4 regions of the Qipengyuania sp. L-5Y genome follow, and region 2 is predicted to be linked to each of the others. Evidence: predicted binding sites of a transcription regulator. Region 2 holds the regulator's gene; each other region holds the start of a gene.
What was found. The regulator LexA, encoded in region 2, represses DNA repair genes until DNA is damaged. The targets are predictions, from matches to a motif close to GTTCCNCNCTTGTTCT.
Positions count from the first base shown of each region.

Region 1: the regulator LexA is predicted to act here: its motif matches at 2,513-2,528, upstream of AC13F2_RS14775 (ATP-dependent helicase).
Region 3: the regulator LexA is predicted to act here: its motif matches at 2,888-2,903, upstream of AC13F2_RS03325 (putative DNA modification/repair radical SAM protein).
Region 4: the regulator LexA is predicted to act here: its motif matches at 1,757-1,772, upstream of AC13F2_RS06355 (ribonucleoside-diphosphate reductase subunit alpha).

Region 1 covers NZ_JBSXOM010000032.1:230,775-234,793, reverse strand. Annotated here, with positions in the region: gene AC13F2_RS14780 (sterol desaturase family protein) at 1-199, shown strand, start outside; gene AC13F2_RS14775 (ATP-dependent helicase) at 196-2,505, opposite strand; gene AC13F2_RS14770 (hypothetical protein) at 2,630-3,256, shown strand; gene AC13F2_RS14765 (hypothetical protein) at 3,554-4,019, shown strand, end outside.
Region 2 covers NZ_JBSXOM010000032.1:12,471-16,489, forward strand. Annotated here, with positions in the region: gene trpD (anthranilate phosphoribosyltransferase) at 1-737, shown strand, start outside; gene trpC (indole-3-glycerol phosphate synthase TrpC) at 739-1,524, shown strand; gene lexA (transcriptional repressor LexA) at 1,833-2,522, shown strand; gene AC13F2_RS13715 (ComEC/Rec2 family competence protein) at 2,538-4,019, opposite strand, start outside.
Region 3 covers NZ_JBSXOM010000021.1:38,138-42,156, forward strand. Annotated here, with positions in the region: gene AC13F2_RS03310 (sodium-dependent transporter) at 1-537, shown strand, start outside; gene AC13F2_RS03315 (amino acid permease) at 641-2,221, shown strand; gene AC13F2_RS03320 (pyridoxamine 5'-phosphate oxidase family protein) at 2,276-2,761, opposite strand; gene AC13F2_RS03325 (putative DNA modification/repair radical SAM protein) at 2,906-4,019, shown strand, end outside.
Region 4 covers NZ_JBSXOM010000027.1:27,588-31,606, reverse strand. Annotated here, with positions in the region: gene AC13F2_RS06365 (PilZ domain-containing protein) at 1-180, opposite strand, end outside; gene AC13F2_RS06360 (alpha/beta fold hydrolase) at 409-1,299, shown strand; gene AC13F2_RS06355 (ribonucleoside-diphosphate reductase subunit alpha) at 1,824-3,845, shown strand; gene ku (non-homologous end joining protein Ku) at 3,962-4,019, shown strand, end outside.

The DNA.
Region 1 (4,019 bases), 220 kb from region 2:
GGCCAATTATGGCAATACGGTCACGCTGTGGGATCGGCTTTTCGGAACCTATCGGGACCCGGCACCCCATCTGAATTGCGAGACGGGCATCGCGGAAGGTACGCGGGGCTTTCTCGGTGAGCTAGGTCGTCCATTCGAGAGGCGATACTGGAAGCGTGAAAGTACGCCGCTTGAGCCGAAACGCGGTGAGGCGGTCTAGTCGGCCAGGGTGACGAAGCTGTCGAGGACGCGTTTTTCGCCGGCTTTTTCGAAATCGATGGTCAGCTTGTTGCCTTCCTGGCCGGTTACGGTGCCGTAGCCGAACTTGTCATGGAAGACGCGGGCGCCATCGGCGATGTCGCTACGGGGCTTGGCGGCGAAGCTGGCGGCGCTGCGGCCCGGTTCGGCTATACGCTTGGGCGTCGAATCGTATTTCGTCGACAGGGCCCGTTGCCATCCGGGGCCACGCGCGCCCGAGCGATCCGGGCGGTTGGAGGAAACGTGGGCGAAGGGGTCGTCAGTCTCGCTCCAGTTCGCGCGCCAGAGCGAGGCACCACCGGTCATGGTGGTTTCGCTCTTCACGTGTTCTTCGGGTAGTTCCTCGATAAAGCGGCTGGGTATCGAACTGGTCCACTGGCCATAGATGCGGCGGTTTGCGGCGTGAAAGATCGAGCAGCGGCGCTTGGCGCGCGTGATCGCGACATAGGCGAGGCGGCGCTCTTCCTCGAGGCTGGCCAGCCCGCCTTCGTCGATAGCGCGTTGGCTGGGAAAGACGCCTTCTTCCCAACCGGGGAGGAAGACATGATCGAACTCCAGCCCCTTGGCCGCATGCATGGTCATGATGGTGACTTTCTCACCGTCATTGGCCCGTTCATTGTCCATCACCAGGCTGACATGTTCGAGGAAATCGCCGAGCGTGTCGTATTCTTCCATGGCGCGGGCCAGTTCGGTCAGGTTTTCGAGGCGACCCGCGCTCTCGGCGCTGCGATCCTTCTGCAGCATGTCCTCGTAGCCGCTTTCGGCGATCACCGTGCGCAACAGTTCGGACGGCGTGATCTGTTCCGATAGCTCCCGCCAGTGAACGAACTGGCCCAGCAGGCCGATCAGAGTGTTGCGTGCGCGCGCCGGCAATTCGTCCGTATCGCACAGATCGAGACTGGCGGCGGCCAGCGGCGTCTGCGTGCGGCGCGCATGGCGGCGCATGGCTTCCAGCGTCTTTGCGCCAAGGCCGCGCTTGGGTTGATTGTAGATCCGTTCGAATGCCAGATCATCGGCCGGCTGGGCAATGGTGCGCAAATAAGCGAGCGCATCGCGGATCTCGGCCCGTTCGTAGAAGCGGAAGCCACCCACAATGCGATAGTTGAGGCCGATCTGGATGAAGCGGTCTTCGAATTCGCGCGTCTGATATTGTGCGCGAACGAGAATGGCGACCTCGTCCAGCGGAGCGCCTTCGGCTTCCAGCCGCTCTATCTCTTCGCCCACGCGGCGCGCTTCTTCGGGCGCATCCCAGACACCGATAACCCGGACCTTTTCGCCGGCGGGCAGTTCGGTCCACAGCGTCTTGCCGAGCCGTTCGCTATTGGCATCGATAAGCCCCGATGCCGCGGCAAGGATCTGCGGCGTGGAGCGGTAGTTCTGTTCAAGCTTGATCACAGCTGCGCCAGGAAAATCCTTTTCAAACTTGAGGATATTGGCGACTTCTGCGCCGCGCCATGAATATATGGACTGATCATCATCGCCCACCACGCAGATGTTCTTGCGCGCCTGGGCAAGCAGGCGCAGCCAGAGGTACTGAACCTGATTGGTATCCTGATATTCGTCGACGAGGATGTATTTGAAGCGCTGCTGATACTGTTCCAGCACATCGCGGTGATCGCGAAAGATGTTGAGGATATGCAATAGCAAATCGCCGAAGTCGCAGGCGTTGAGGGTCTTGAGGCGGTCCTGATACAGTTTGTAGAACTGCGCGCCGCGGCCATTGGCATAAGCTTCATTTTCGACCGCATCGAGATCGCCCGGATTGAGCCCACGGTTCTTCCACCGGTCGATCAAACCGGCCAGTTGGCGGGCGGGCCAGCGCTTTTCGTCGAGATCGTTTTCCTGGATCAACTGCTTGAGCAGACGAAGCTGATCGTCGGTATCGATGATCGTGTAATTGCTTTCAAGTCCCACCAGTTCGGCGTGACGGCGCAGCATGCGTGCGCCGATGGAATGGAACGTCCCCAACCACGGCATGCCTTCGACCGCATCCCCGATGTGACGGCCCACACGCTCGCGCATTTCGCGCGCTGCCTTGTTGGTGAAGGTTACGCACAGGATTTCGCTTGGCCATGCGCGCCGGGTTGCGATGAGATGTGCCAAACGTGCGGTGAGTGCCGCGGTCTTGCCGGTGCCCGCCCCAGCAAGCATCAACACCGGTCCTTCCGTGGTCAATACGGCATCGCGCTGGGGTGCGTTCAACTGGGCCGCATAGGCGGGAATCTGCGCCTTTTCGAGCGCGCCGGACGAGGGTGATGGGTCGGACATGAAGTCCGGAACAGCTAGGGAACGCCAAGGCAGAACACAAGCCCTGCGCATGGCCCCCCTCTGGAACCGACGACCCGTTTCCTGCGTAAGACGGACAATGACAACGATAATGGAGACTTCTCCTATGCGTAATCTTATTTTCGCCGGCGCCGCAGCAATTGCCTTTACGGCCGTTCCTGCCATCGCGCAGGACGTGGCAGTAGATGCCGACGGTACGGTCTATGTCCTGACCGACGAGCAGCAGACGATGTATGACGGCTGGCCTGCCGAGCGGCAGACGACCTATGACGCCTGGCCTGACGAGGTGCAGGAATATTACTGGACGCTAACCCCGGCGCAGGTTGAAGGCTGGTGGGTGCTGACGGACGATCAGCGCGTGCGCATTTATGAAATGACGCCTGAAGCCCGCACGCAGGCGTGGACGCAGATTTCTTCGCAGATGAGCGCTGCCCCGGCTGCGACCACTTCTGCCCCGTCCAGCACGGCAACAGCGCGTACTGCGACGACCGCCGGTGCGTCCACGAGTTCGGCCGCGCCGCGGTTCGTGAGCAAGGAAGTCACGCAGGCAACCCCTTCGGGTTATGCGGCTGCATCGGGTGAAGACGTGCCCGTCTGCCGCGGCGATCAGCAGGATGGTTGCATCAACAGCTGGGAAAAGAACAAAACTGGCACCCGTCCGCTCGAATACTGGCCGGGCAGGCCCGCGAGTGAAATCGACGAGCCACTGCCTGCGACCAAGCCAGGTTCATAACAACAGGCTTTCCGCTCGCGCGCCCGAAGCTGGCAGCGCGACGCTTGGAGGGGGCGGGGACACCATGGTGTTCCCGCCCCTTTTCGTATTCTCATCATGGTATTAGCGGGTTTTCCTCGAAATGATCTTACGGGGCGAGGCGCAGCTTGCCGCATTTTGAGCACATTTTACGACAAACCGGTCCGCGGCTGCGTTCGAGCCGCATCCAAATCCCTGCACCGTCCGTTGATCCCCCATAATCGAGCACATGCGAATTGTGCCTCAGGACGGCCCAGTGGCCAAACGAAAGGACCAATGATGCGTAAGACATTCTATTACATAGCTGGCGGCGCACTTGCTGCCGTATCTATCCCGGCTGTTGCACAGGACATGACAGCGGAAACCGACACTGCCGATGCTGCGACGACCCCGTCCACGGCTATGACGGCCGAACAACAGGTTTCCTATGACGGATGGCCGACCGAGCAGCAGACCCAGTTCGACGCCTGGCCGGAAGACGTAAAAGCCTATTACTGGGACCTTACACCGGAGCGTCAGGAACTGTTCTGGCGGATTTCAGACGAAAACAAGGTGACGATCACGGCCCTTAGTGCCGAGCAGCAGGCGCAGGCCTGGACTCAGATCGAAGCTCAGGCTGCAGCCCAGACTGCACCGGCAACCACTGCGCCCGCAACAACCGCACCGTCATCCCCTACCGAGCCGATGGCTGATACTACGGCACCGGCCGATCCGATGGGCGACACTACCGCGCCGGTCGAACCCG
Region 2 (4,019 bases):
TCTCGACTGCTGTCAGCCTCGTCGTCGCAGCTTGCGGCGTGCCCGTCGCCAAGCACGGCAATCGGGCCGCCAGCAGCAAATCCGGCGCGGCCGATACGCTCGAGGTACTAGGCCTCGACATGGAAGCTGCAGGAAAAAGTGCCGAGAAGACGTTGGCGGAACTCGGGATCTGCTTCCTTTTCGCCAAGAACCACCACCCGGCCATGGGACGGATCCAGCCCATTCGCCAGAAGCTTGGCGTTCGTACGATCTTCAATCTGATGGGTCCGCTTTCGAATCCGGCCGGCGTGAAGCGGCAGCTTATCGGTATCGCGCGCCCGGCCTATGTCCCCATCTATGCCGCAGCCAAGGCAAAGCTGGGCACCGACCGCACTTTCATCGCCTCGGGCGACGAAGGGCTGGACGAACTGAGCCTTGCCGGCGGCAACGAACTGGCTGACGTTCAGGGCAACGATTTCGAGATGCGCCGGGTGCTCGCGGTACATGCCAATCTGCCCCACGCACCGGTCGAGGCTATTCGCGGTGGCGATCCCCGTCACAATGCCCGCGCGTTGGAAGCCCTGCTTGCGGGCACACCCGGACCTTATCGCGACGCGGTACTTTTCAACGCCGCGGCCACTATGATCGTCGCCGACCGTACAGACGACTGGACGGAAGGCGCCGAAATCGCCGCCGAAGCACTGGATTCCGGCAAAGCCAGGACCTTGCTCGAAAGCTGGATCGCAATGGCCGCCTGATATGAACAAGCTAGAACAAATCTGCGCCACCAAAAGAGAAGAAGTGGCCGCACGCAAGCGCATGCGGTCGCTGGCCGATCTCGACGCTTCCGCTCGCGAACAGACCGCCCCGCGTGGTTTCCGCTCTGCGCTCGAACGTGCGGAACGGTCCGGCTTCGGCCTCATCGCCGAAATCAAGAAGGCTTCACCCTCGAAGGGCGTGATCCGGGAAGATTTCCATCCCGCTGCCCATGCCCGCGCCTATGCTGCAGGGGGCGCTGCGTGCCTTTCGGTTCTCACCGACGCCCCGTATTTTCAGGGTCACGAAGATTATCTGGTCGAAGCGCGATCGGCCTGCGAATTGCCCGTCCTGCGCAAGGATTTCATGGTCGATACTTGGCAGGTGGCCGAAGCGCGCGCACTCGGCGCTGATGCGATCCTGATCATAGTCGCCGCACTCGATGATGGTGCGATGGTGGAGATCGAACGGGCCGCGGTGGAATATGGCATGGACGTATTGGTAGAAGTCCATGATCACGCAGAGATGGAACGTGCAGCATTGCTACAGTCGCGCCTCATTGGCGTGAACAACCGGGACCTGCGGACCTTCTCGACCGATCTCGTCACGACCGAAGCCTTGGCGCCTCTGGCACCTGAAGGTTCGCTTCTGGTCGGCGAAAGCGGCATTTCTCGGTTCGAAGACTGCCAGCGCTTGTCACACGCCGGGGTGAACAGCTTCCTGGTCGGCGAAAGCCTGATGCGCCAATGCGATGTCGAAGCGGCAACTCGCATGCTGCTCGGGAACTGATCTGTCCTACACGCTGCTGACCGGTTAAAGGTATCAGCTCCAGACCAAGCCCGCTGCGTTCTGGCACGATTTCGGCCTCGGTGCGGGGTGACTTTTTATCCCCTTGGACAGTGGTCCATGTGGTCCATGTCTCCCCTGCCCGTCCGAAAAGCTTAACGTCAGCGGTTTCTCAGCGTGCTGATCCGGATCGAACCATGAACGGTTGTTCCGCAAGGAACGGCTGAATTGCTTGACTTTGCAATTTTGGTTGCTTAATTGTTCCGCATTCGTTCACGGCTTTCGTGAACACGCGATACGGAGTTCGCACAATGCTGACCGCCAAGCAGCACGAATTGATCCGGTTCATCCAGCAACGTCTGGAAGACACCGGCATTTCCCCCAGCTTCGAAGAAATGAAGGAAGCGCTCGATCTGAAGAGCAAGTCGGGCGTACACCGCCTGATCTCGGCGCTCGAAGAACGTGGCTTCATCCGGCGCCTCCCCAATCGGGCGCGTGCGCTGGAAGTAGTCAAGCTTCCTGAAAATGCCGTGATGGGGTCGCCCGCTCCGGTGGCGGCAAATGATGCCGTATCGGCTGCTATCCCGGCAAAGGCGGTGGCGCCCGAACCGGCCAACGATATCATCGATGTTCCGCTTCATGGGCGGATTGCCGCCGGCGCCCCGATCGAAGCGATCGAAGGTCAGTCCAGCATGCCCGTGCCGGCCGCGCTGCTCGGTCCGGGCGAACATTATGCCTTGGAGGTTTCCGGAGATTCCATGATCGAAGCCGGGATCTTCGATGGCGACTTCGCTCTGGTAAAACGCACGGACACGGCCCGCGATGGCGAGATTGTCGTGGCGCTGGTCGACAACGAAGAAGCGACCCTGAAATACCTTCGCAAGGATGCAGGCCGCGTCGTGCTCGATCCGGCCAACGGCGCATACGAAGCGCAAGTTTATGAACCCCACCGGGTTCAGGTTCAGGGAAAACTGGCGGGCCTGCTCCGCCGCTACCACTGATTTGCTGGCGCGCGCCTACTCACGCGGCGCGCGCCACCATCCATGCTCGCCCTGATCCTGGGCGACCGTATCGATCCGTTGATCTGCCAGGTAGATCGAAGCGCCCCCTTCCCGGTCGAGAAATCTTCTGTCCGCTTTGAGCCAGCGCGGCCGACAACTGTACGGCAGATACCGGTCGGCAATGACGATGTCGGCCCGCATGCAAGCCGCGGCCAGTGCCCGCTCTTCCACGAGATCTCTATTGCGGGCGACGAGGACGGACCAGGGTCGCCCACCCCGTTCTAGGGAGAAGACGCAAAACTGGTCGCTGCACCGGCTGCGCAGCCAGTCGGCAATCTCGATAGGGATCTGATCCGTACCGGCCAGTTCGAGCAGATTGTCCTGAGCATATCCGCCTTCACGATCGTGCAGAACCAGCAACCGTTCGGCCTCGTTGGCAACGCCTATGTCGCGTCCGTCACGCGTAATGAGGATATCGGGTATCGGGGCGGTGATCATCAGCACGGCAGAGGCGATAATTGGCCCAAAACCCAGCAGGCGCGCCCTGCCGTGCCATAACGCCAGCCAGAGCGCCCCGCCCACGTATAACCCTATCGCTCCCATGCCGATACGCGGCGCAAGTTTGACCGACCCCGGCTGCTCGGCGAAGAAATGGGCAATGGCCAGCAGCAGGTCGAGCGACTTGCCCACCAGCCACCACGCCGGCGCGCCCGCTCCGATCAGATCGAGCGCCAAAGCAAGCGCCACCAGCGGCATCGATATGAATGTGACCAGCGGAATGGCGATCAGATTGGCCGCCGCTCCATAAACGCCGGCGCGATGGAAATGGAATAAGACGATTGGCATCAAGGCCAACTCGATGACCAGTCCGGTCAGGAACAGCATTGCCGCCCGTCTCGACATGCGACGCAGCCAGCTCTCCTGTCGCGGTGCGAGAAAGTCCCGTACCGCACGCACATTGTGGAGCGATACGATGGCGATGACTGCCGCAAAACTCATCTGGAAACTCGGCCCGACGAGCGATTCCGGCCACAACGCGAGCACGACTCCCGCCGCGACGGCGATCATCCGCATGGACAGTGGTTCTCGTCCTACAGCCAAAGCGACGAGTACGAGCAGAGCTCCGATACAGCTACGCACGGTCGGCACTTCGGCGCCGGTAAGCAGTGTATAGCCAATACCAGCGATAGCCGATGCCCCGGCGGCCACCAGCGGCAGCCGGATGCGCAGCGTCAGCCAAGGCCAGAAGGCCAACAGCTTCAGAACCAGGAAATAGGTCGCAGCTATGATCGCGCTCACGTGAAGGCCGCTGATAGACAGCAAATGGGTCAGCCCGGAATCTCGCATCGCCTCTTCGTCCGCTTCGGGAATGGCTCCGCGGTCGCCGCTCGCCAGGGTAGCTGCGATGGCGCCTGACGTTCCTTCGAGATTGGCTCGAACATATCGCGAGAGCTGTCTCTGAGCGGATGCTATGGACAGTCGGGATGCGCCAGGCGG
Region 3 (4,019 bases), on a different contig from region 2:
CTCGATCCCGCAGCGGGGCCGACGCTGGTGTTCCAGACTTTGCCTTTTGCATTCCAGACCATGCCGGGCGGCGCCCTGTTCGGTTTCCTGTTTTTTGTCCTCATCCTGGTGGCGGCGGTAACCAGTTCGATTTCGCTGCTGGAAGTGCCGACGGCCTGGGGCATCGGCGAGCGTGGCTGGAGCCGCCCGAAATCCGCGCTGATCTTCGGCGGTGGTGCCTTCCTGATGGGGATAGCCTGCCTGCTGGGTTACAATGTGTGGGCCGATGTGCGCCCGCTGGGATTCTGGAGCCTGTTCGCGGATACCGACATTCTGGACACGGTCGATGGATTTACCGGCAAGGTGATGCTGCCGGTCGGCGCGCTGCTGACGTCGATCTTCATCGGGTGGAAAGCGGACAAGAACCTGCTGCTGACCACGACGGGGCTGTCCCCGCTGGCCTTCGGCATTTGGCGTTTCCTGATCGCGTGGCTGTGCCCGCTGGCGGTTGCCATCATCCTTGCAACCGGCCTGTTTCCCTCAATTCTGGGTACTTGATACGAATTCGGCTTTTCGGGCGAGGAATTAGCATTTAATTGCCGTAGTCCGGCTGGCGGAGCAGGGTAGTCCTGCGGCGGGCCTGTGGGGGGCCATAGGCCGCATGATTTTCGACAGAGTAAAACCGCTCGACGCCATTCTGGCCGCAGCGGAGAAGAAGTCGCTGAGCCGGTCGCTTGGCTGGTTCCAGCTCACCCTGATGGGCATCGGTTGCGTTATCGGCACGGGCATTTTCGTGCTGACCGCCGTCGGGGCACAAAAGGCCGGGCCCGGCCTGATGATCGCCTTCGCCATAGCCGGCGGCGTCTGCATCGTGGCTGCGCTCTGCTATGCCGAAATTGCCGCGATGATACCGGTCGCCGGATCGGCCTATACCTACAGTTACGCCACCATCGGCGAATTCTTCGCCTGGACGGTGGGCTGGGCACTGATCATGGAATACGCCATCGCCGCATCGGCGGTGTCGGTAGGCTGGTCAGGCTATTTCTCGGGGACCGTGCTGGGAGGACTGGGTATTCATCTGCCCGCCTGGTTGAGCGCGGGGCCGCTGGCTCTGGGCGGGGCCGCAGGCGGGTTCATCAACCTTCCTGCGCTGGTGATCGCGCTGCTGGTGACGGGCCTGCTGGTCATCGGCACGAGTGAAAGCGCCAAGGTCAATGCCGTCCTCGTCATCGTGAAGGTTACGGCGCTGACCGCGTTCGTGGCGATCACGCTGACGAGTTCGGAGTTCGAAGCGTCGCATTTCAACCCGTTTCTGCCGGCCGGGGTCTTCGGTGGTTGGGGAACCGGGGTGGGTGCAGTCGGTGCCGCGGCGACCATGTTCTTCGCCTATGTCGGTTTCGATGCGGTTTCGACCGCGGCGGAGGAAACCAAGAACCCGCAACGCAACGTGCCCATCGGGCTGGTCGGATCGCTGCTGTTCTGCACGATCTTCTACATCCTTGTCGCCGCGGGTGCGATCGGGACCATCGGCGGGCAGCCGATCATGGATGCGATGGGCATTCCGCTGGAAGCGGGATCGCCCGAACTGGCGCGCCAGTGTGCGATGCCGGAATATGCCGATGCGCTGGTCTGTTCGAACGAACCGCTGGCCCATGTGCTCAAGATGCTGGGCTTTTCCGGCTTCGGCAATGCGATCGGGCTGGCAGCCTTCCTCGCGCTGCCTTCGGTCATCCTGGTGCTGATTTTCGGGCAGACGCGCATCTTCTTCGTGATGAGCCGCGACGGGCTGCTGCCCGAACGGCTGAGCCGGGTGCACCCACGGTTCAAAACGCCGCATGTCGTGACCATCATCACCGGTCTTGCGGTGGCCATCGGGGCGGCATTCTTCCCGGTCGGTCAGCTGGCGGATATCTCGAACGCGGGAACGCTCTATGCCTTCCTGATGGTGGCAGTGGCTGTCATGGTGCTCCGCGTGAGGGATCCGGGGCGCAAGCGGCACTTCAAGGTGCCCATGGTGTGGGTCATCGCGCCGCTGACGATCATCGGCTGCGTGCTGCTGTTCTTCAACCTGCCGAGTGCCGCCATGCTGTTCCTGCCGGGGTGGGGGATCATCGGCGTGGTGATCTATGTACTCTATTCGCGGAGGCACAGCCATCTGGGGCAGGGCATCGTCGAAGTGATCGACGATGTTGCCGGAGACGAGACGATGGTGCCGATCGAGCCTGGCAGGAAGAAGGACTGATACAAGAAGGGGCGCCCGGTGAGGCGCCCCTTTTCGGTTCGAGAGACGGTTGGATCAGATATCGACCGTGTCGACGTGGCGTTTTTCCGCTTCGTCGTGGACCGTCATGCCCAATGCCATCTTCGCGGTATTCAGGAGGCCGATGTCGCCGTCCCAGATTTCCGCATCGCCCAGATCCATGCGCAGGAACAGGATATCGGGATCGGTCTTGCCGCCATCGTACCAGGCTTCGATGAAATTATTCCAGAACTGGTCGAACCGCTCCTGACTGGTTTCCTTCACCAGCGTGCCGTTGAAGCGGGCGAACATGTCGTGGCCCTTTCCTTCGAAGGTCGCGGTGGCGGAACCGAGCTTCGCAAAGTCGCTCTTGGTGTGGGTGAAGAACCAGATCGAACTGTTGGCATCCTTGTCGAGCTGCGGGCTCATCGGCACCGCAGTGGAGCTGTCGTTCGTGAGCTGGAGGAACAGAAATGGGCTGTCTGCCAGCGACTTCCAGAACTTTTTCTTGAGGTCTTCCGGATTTCCTTCGGCGTGTTTCATTGATCGACTCCTCGTGAGATTTGTCTTCATGCAATGATCGACACGTCCGTTCGGTCCCGCGGGTGCACGCAGGGAAAACGAAGAGGGGGGCGAATTATATCAAACGATATTTGCAACGGGCCATGTTGAACATATATAGAACAAATGGCCTCTGCCTCTACCCTTCAGAAGCTCGAAATTCTCGCGGATGCGGCGAAATACGATGCATCCTGCGCATCTTCGGGAACGTCGAAACGCAATTCGGTCGGCGGGAAGGGGATCGGGTCGACGGAGGGGATGGGCATTTGTCACGCCTATGCGCCGGACGGCCGCTGCATCAGTCTGCTGAAAATCCTGCTGACCAATTACTGCGTGTTCGATTGCCACTACTGTATCAATCGCAAGAGTTCGAACGTCGCGCGCGCCCGGTTCACCCCGCAGGAAGTGGTGGATCTGACACTGGCGTTCTATCGGCGTAATTATATCGAGGGGCTGTTCCTTTCGTCAGGCATCGTGAAAAGCTCCAATCACACGATGGAGCAGCTGGTTGAAGTGGCGCGCATCCTTCGCGAAGAACATGACTTTCGCGGTTATATCCATCTCAAGACCATTCCCGAAGCGGATGCGGAAATCGTGCATCAGGCCGGGCTGTATGCCGACCGCGTTTCGATCAATGTGGAACTGCCCACCGATAGCGGCTTGACCCGCCTCGCGCCGGACAAGAATTCCGGACAGATCGAAGGGGCGATGGGCAAGGTGACCAGCGATATCGCCGAGCTGAAAGATGCGCGCAAGAAGTTCAAACATGCGCCGCGTTTTGCTCCGGCGGGGCAATCCACGCAGATGATCGTTGGCGCGGACACGGCGACGGACAGCGATATCGTGGGCAAGGCGAGCCGGCTTTACGACAGTTTCAAACTGCGGCGCGTATATTACAGCGCGTTTTCTCCCATTCCCGATGCGAGCGCGGTTCTCCCGTTGAAGCGGCCGCCGTTAATCCGCGAACACAGGCTATACCAATCGGACTGGTTGATGCGGTTTTACGGCTACAAGCCGGCCGAGGTGATGCAGGCGACAGAAGCGGATGGAAATCTGCCGCTGGACATCGACCCCAAGCTTGCCTGGGCGCTCAAGTTTCGGGAGCAGTTCCCCGTGGATGTAAATCGCGCCACGAAGGAGCAATTGCTGCGCGTGCCTGGCCTGGGCGTAAAAGCGGTTCACAAGATCCTTGCCAGTCGCAGGCACCGGACGTTGCGGCTCGACGATGTGGCGCGGCTTA
Region 4 (4,019 bases), on a different contig from region 2:
CGCCACCCCTTCGAGCAGGGTAACCGTCACGGCTTCGCCGACCTCCGCATTGACGCGGGTTCCGGTGATCTTGCAGCCTTCGCGTGAGAGGTTGAGCATTCTGCCGCGCGCAGCAACGCCGTTGATGGAAACCATCACGTCGTCGTCGGTCTTGGAGCGATTGCCCCTACGCTTTTCCATCCCGGTGCCCCCGCGGATTGAGATCCCGCAATAGCAGAGCCAGACAGTTCGCGCCTTGTATTGTAGGAAGGCGACATAAGCGAAATAAAAGTGTCATTCTACCGTGACCCAAGCGCCGTATCATGCGGCTTATGGCACGCGCTCATTATTCTTATGTCGCACACTTCCCATGGACAACGCGTTGCTTTTCGGTTGAACCTGCGATTCTGTGAACCACGGGAGAGGCGCGTGCCGAAGGCGACAGCGAACGGGATCGAAATCCACTACGAGGAAACCGGCAATCCGGCCGATCCAGCGATGCTGCTGATCATGGGGTTCGGCGCGCAGCTCACCCTGTGGCCCGACGAACTGGTGGAAAGACTCGCCAGTCACGGCTTCCGGGTAATTCGATATGACAATCGCGACATCGGCCTCAGCCAGAAATTCGATGGGGTAAAGGCACCCGGCCTGATCAAGCTGACCTTGATGTCCAAGATCGGCCTCACGCCCAAGGTTCCCTATACTTTGGCCGACATGGCCGACGATGGCGCCGGTCTGCTGGACGCGCTCGGAATCGACAAGGCGCATATCGTCGGCGCGAGCATGGGCGGAATGATCGCGCAGCATCTTGTGCATCGCCATGCGGATAGGTGCCTTTCGCTGACATCCGTTTTTTCGACCAGCGGCAATCCCAAACTGCCGCCCGCCAGGCCGGAGGCGATGAAGGCGTTGGTGACCCGTCCCGACAGCACGGATGAAGACGTGCTCGTCGATCACGGGGTGATGCTGGCGCGAACCATCGGATCGCCCGGCTACCCGACGGCGGAAGACCGCCTGCGCGATCGCACGCGCGCCAGCATTCGCCGCAGCTTCTACCCTGAAGGGCCCACGCGCCATCTCTCGGCTATCGTGGCGGATGGGGACCGGCGGCCTATGCTGAGGGATATCGCCGTGCCCACCCTCGTGCTGCATGGCGAAGACGATCCGCTTGTGCCGTGCGAAGGCGGCAGGGACACCGCCGCCTGCATTCCGGGCTCGAAGCTGAAGACCATTCGCGGATGGGGTCATGACCTGCCTCTGGAACTGGTCGATGAGGTGGCCGATGCCATCGCCGGCCACGCCAAATCTGCGACAGGCTGACCCACTTCCTCACAAGCTGGCGCAGGTAATGGTCCTAAGGAACCTCGCAGCGAGCGGGACAGCGTTGGGTTGCAAAATTGCGCGCCGGGATTCGAATGATTCTCAACCCGGCACGATGATTTTTGCCCGCAAAATTTTTTTCCCGGATTCATTTTCGGGCTTGCGTGTTCGCCAAGTCCAGCTTGATCCACGCGTCGCGGCGTTGCACCTGGATAAAGCACTTCGCCAACAGGCTGCCGACCTTCTTAAAAGTTCATTTACGGTCTTGCACACGAGTCCCGTCTGATTCAGTATCTAGTAGTCGGGATACCGGGGGTACCCACAAGACCTAGCTATCGGCGGTTTGTTCCCTTATAGGGAGAAGCCGCTTTCACGCCGGGGCTGTGGGGAAAAGCGGGATAAGTTTTTACCCTCGAACCGCACAAAATTGCTAGGTGGGAAGACAGTCCCGCCGACTCGAACACAAGCGGAACATGCGCAGCCCGGTCATGGGCGGGCGGTACACTCAAACGGCGGGGCAGACGATGGATTTCAAGAGCGGGAACGACACGGCGATGGCACTGGATCTGGATACGCACGACACTGTCGACGAGCCCACCACCAAGAAGAAGGCGGTCGCCATGGACAAGTCCGACAACGGTAGCGAACAGCTGGTTCAGGAAGCCGCGGGCGAAGCTCTTGCCGGCGCGGTTGCGGCCGTTGCTGCGCAGGCGACCAAGGAAGACAGCAAGAAGGTTCTCGATCGCCGTTTCGACGTGCAGATCGATGAAAGCCGCGATGCGCTGCTGACCGAATTCGGCAAGGAAACCCTGACCGACCGCTATCTGCTTCCGGGTGAGAAATATCAGGATCTGTTCGCCCGTGTCGCGGACTATTTCGCCGACGATGGCGATCATGCGCAGCGGCTCTACAACTACATTTCGAACCTGTGGTTCATGCCCGCAACGCCCGTGCTGTCGAATGGCGGCACCACGCGCGGCCTGCCGATCAGCTGCTACCTCAATTCGGTGTCAGACAGCCTCGACGGTATCGTCAACACATGGAACGAAAACGTCTGGCTCGCCTCTAAAGGCGGCGGCATCGGCACGTACTGGGGGAATGTTCGCGGTATCGGCGAACCTGTCGGCCTCAACGGCAAGACCAGCGGCATCATTCCCTTCGTGCGTGTAATGGATTCGCTGACTCTCGCGATCAGCCAGGGTAGCCTGCGCCGCGGTTCGGCCGCTTGCTACATCGATGTCACTCACCCCGAGATCGAGGAATTCCTCGAAATCCGCAAACCCAGCGGGGACTTCAACCGCAAGGCGCTGAACCTGCATCACGGTGTGCTCGTAACCGATGCCTTCATGGAAGCGGTGCGCAATGGCGAGGAATTCGACCTCGTATCTCCGCGCGACGGATCGGTCCGCAAGACCGTGGATGCCCGCAGCCTGTTCCAGAAGCTGGTCGAAACCCGTCTCGCCACGGGCGAACCCTATATCGTCTTCTCCGACACGGTGAACCGGATGATGCCCAAGCATCACCGCGAACTGGGCCTCAAGGTTTCGACGTCGAACCTGTGCGCCGAAATCACCCTGCCGACCGGCATCGACCATCTCGGCAACGATCGTACTGCGGTGTGCTGCCTGTCCTCGCTCAACCTCGAAAAGTGGGACGAGTGGAACGGTGACAAGCAGTTCATCGAAGACGTCATGCGCTTCCTCGACAACGTCCTGCAGGACTATATCGATCGCGCGCCGGACGAGATGGCCCGCGCCAAATATTCCGCCATGCGCGAACGCAGCGTCGGCATGGGCGTAATGGGCTTCCACTCTTTCCTGCAGAGCAAGGGCATCGGTTTCGAAAGCCCGATGGCGAAGGTCTGGAACCTCAAGATGTTCAAACACATCAGCGCCAAGGCGGAAGAAGCCTCGCTGGTGCTCGCCCAGGAACGCGGTCCGTGCCCGGACGCGGCCGAAACCGGTGCGATGGAACGCTTCAGCTGCAAGATGGCGATTGCGCCGACCGCGTCGATTTCCATCATTTGCGGCGGCACCAGCGCCTGCATCGAACCGATCCCGGCCAACATCTACACGCACAAGACGCTGTCCGGCTCTTTCATCGTCAAGAATCCCTATCTGGAAAAGATTCTCGACAAGAAGAGCAAGAACTCGACCAATATCTGGAACTCGATCCTGGAACGTGGCGGCAGCGTCCAGCACCTCGATTTCCTGACGGCGGAGGAAAAGGCCGCGTTCAAGACCAGCTTTGAAATCGATCAGCGCTGGCTGCTCGAATTCGCGGCCGATCGCGCACCCTATATCGATCAGGCGCAATCGCTGAACCTGTTCATCCCGGCCGATGTCGACAAGTGGGACCTGATGATGCTGCACTTCCAGGCATGGGAAAAGGGCATCAAATCGCTCTATTACCTGCGGTCGAAGAGCGTGCAGCGCGCCGGATTTGCTGGCGGCGTGGAAGCCGACAATACGGCCGATGCCGCCAAGTACGAACTGGCTGCCGGCGGCGAACAGACCGATTACGAGGAATGCCTCGCCTGTCAGTAAGGTGATGGACTGACCAGATCTGCGGCCCCGCGAGTGTTCGGCACTTGCGGGGCCGTTTCTTCTTCGGAACCTATTCGCGCGCTCAAGCGCTCCTTTCAGGGTTCGAGGAGATTTCGATGGCAGCGCGCGCATATTGGCAGGGACAGATCAGGCTCGCGCTGGTTTCGATACCGG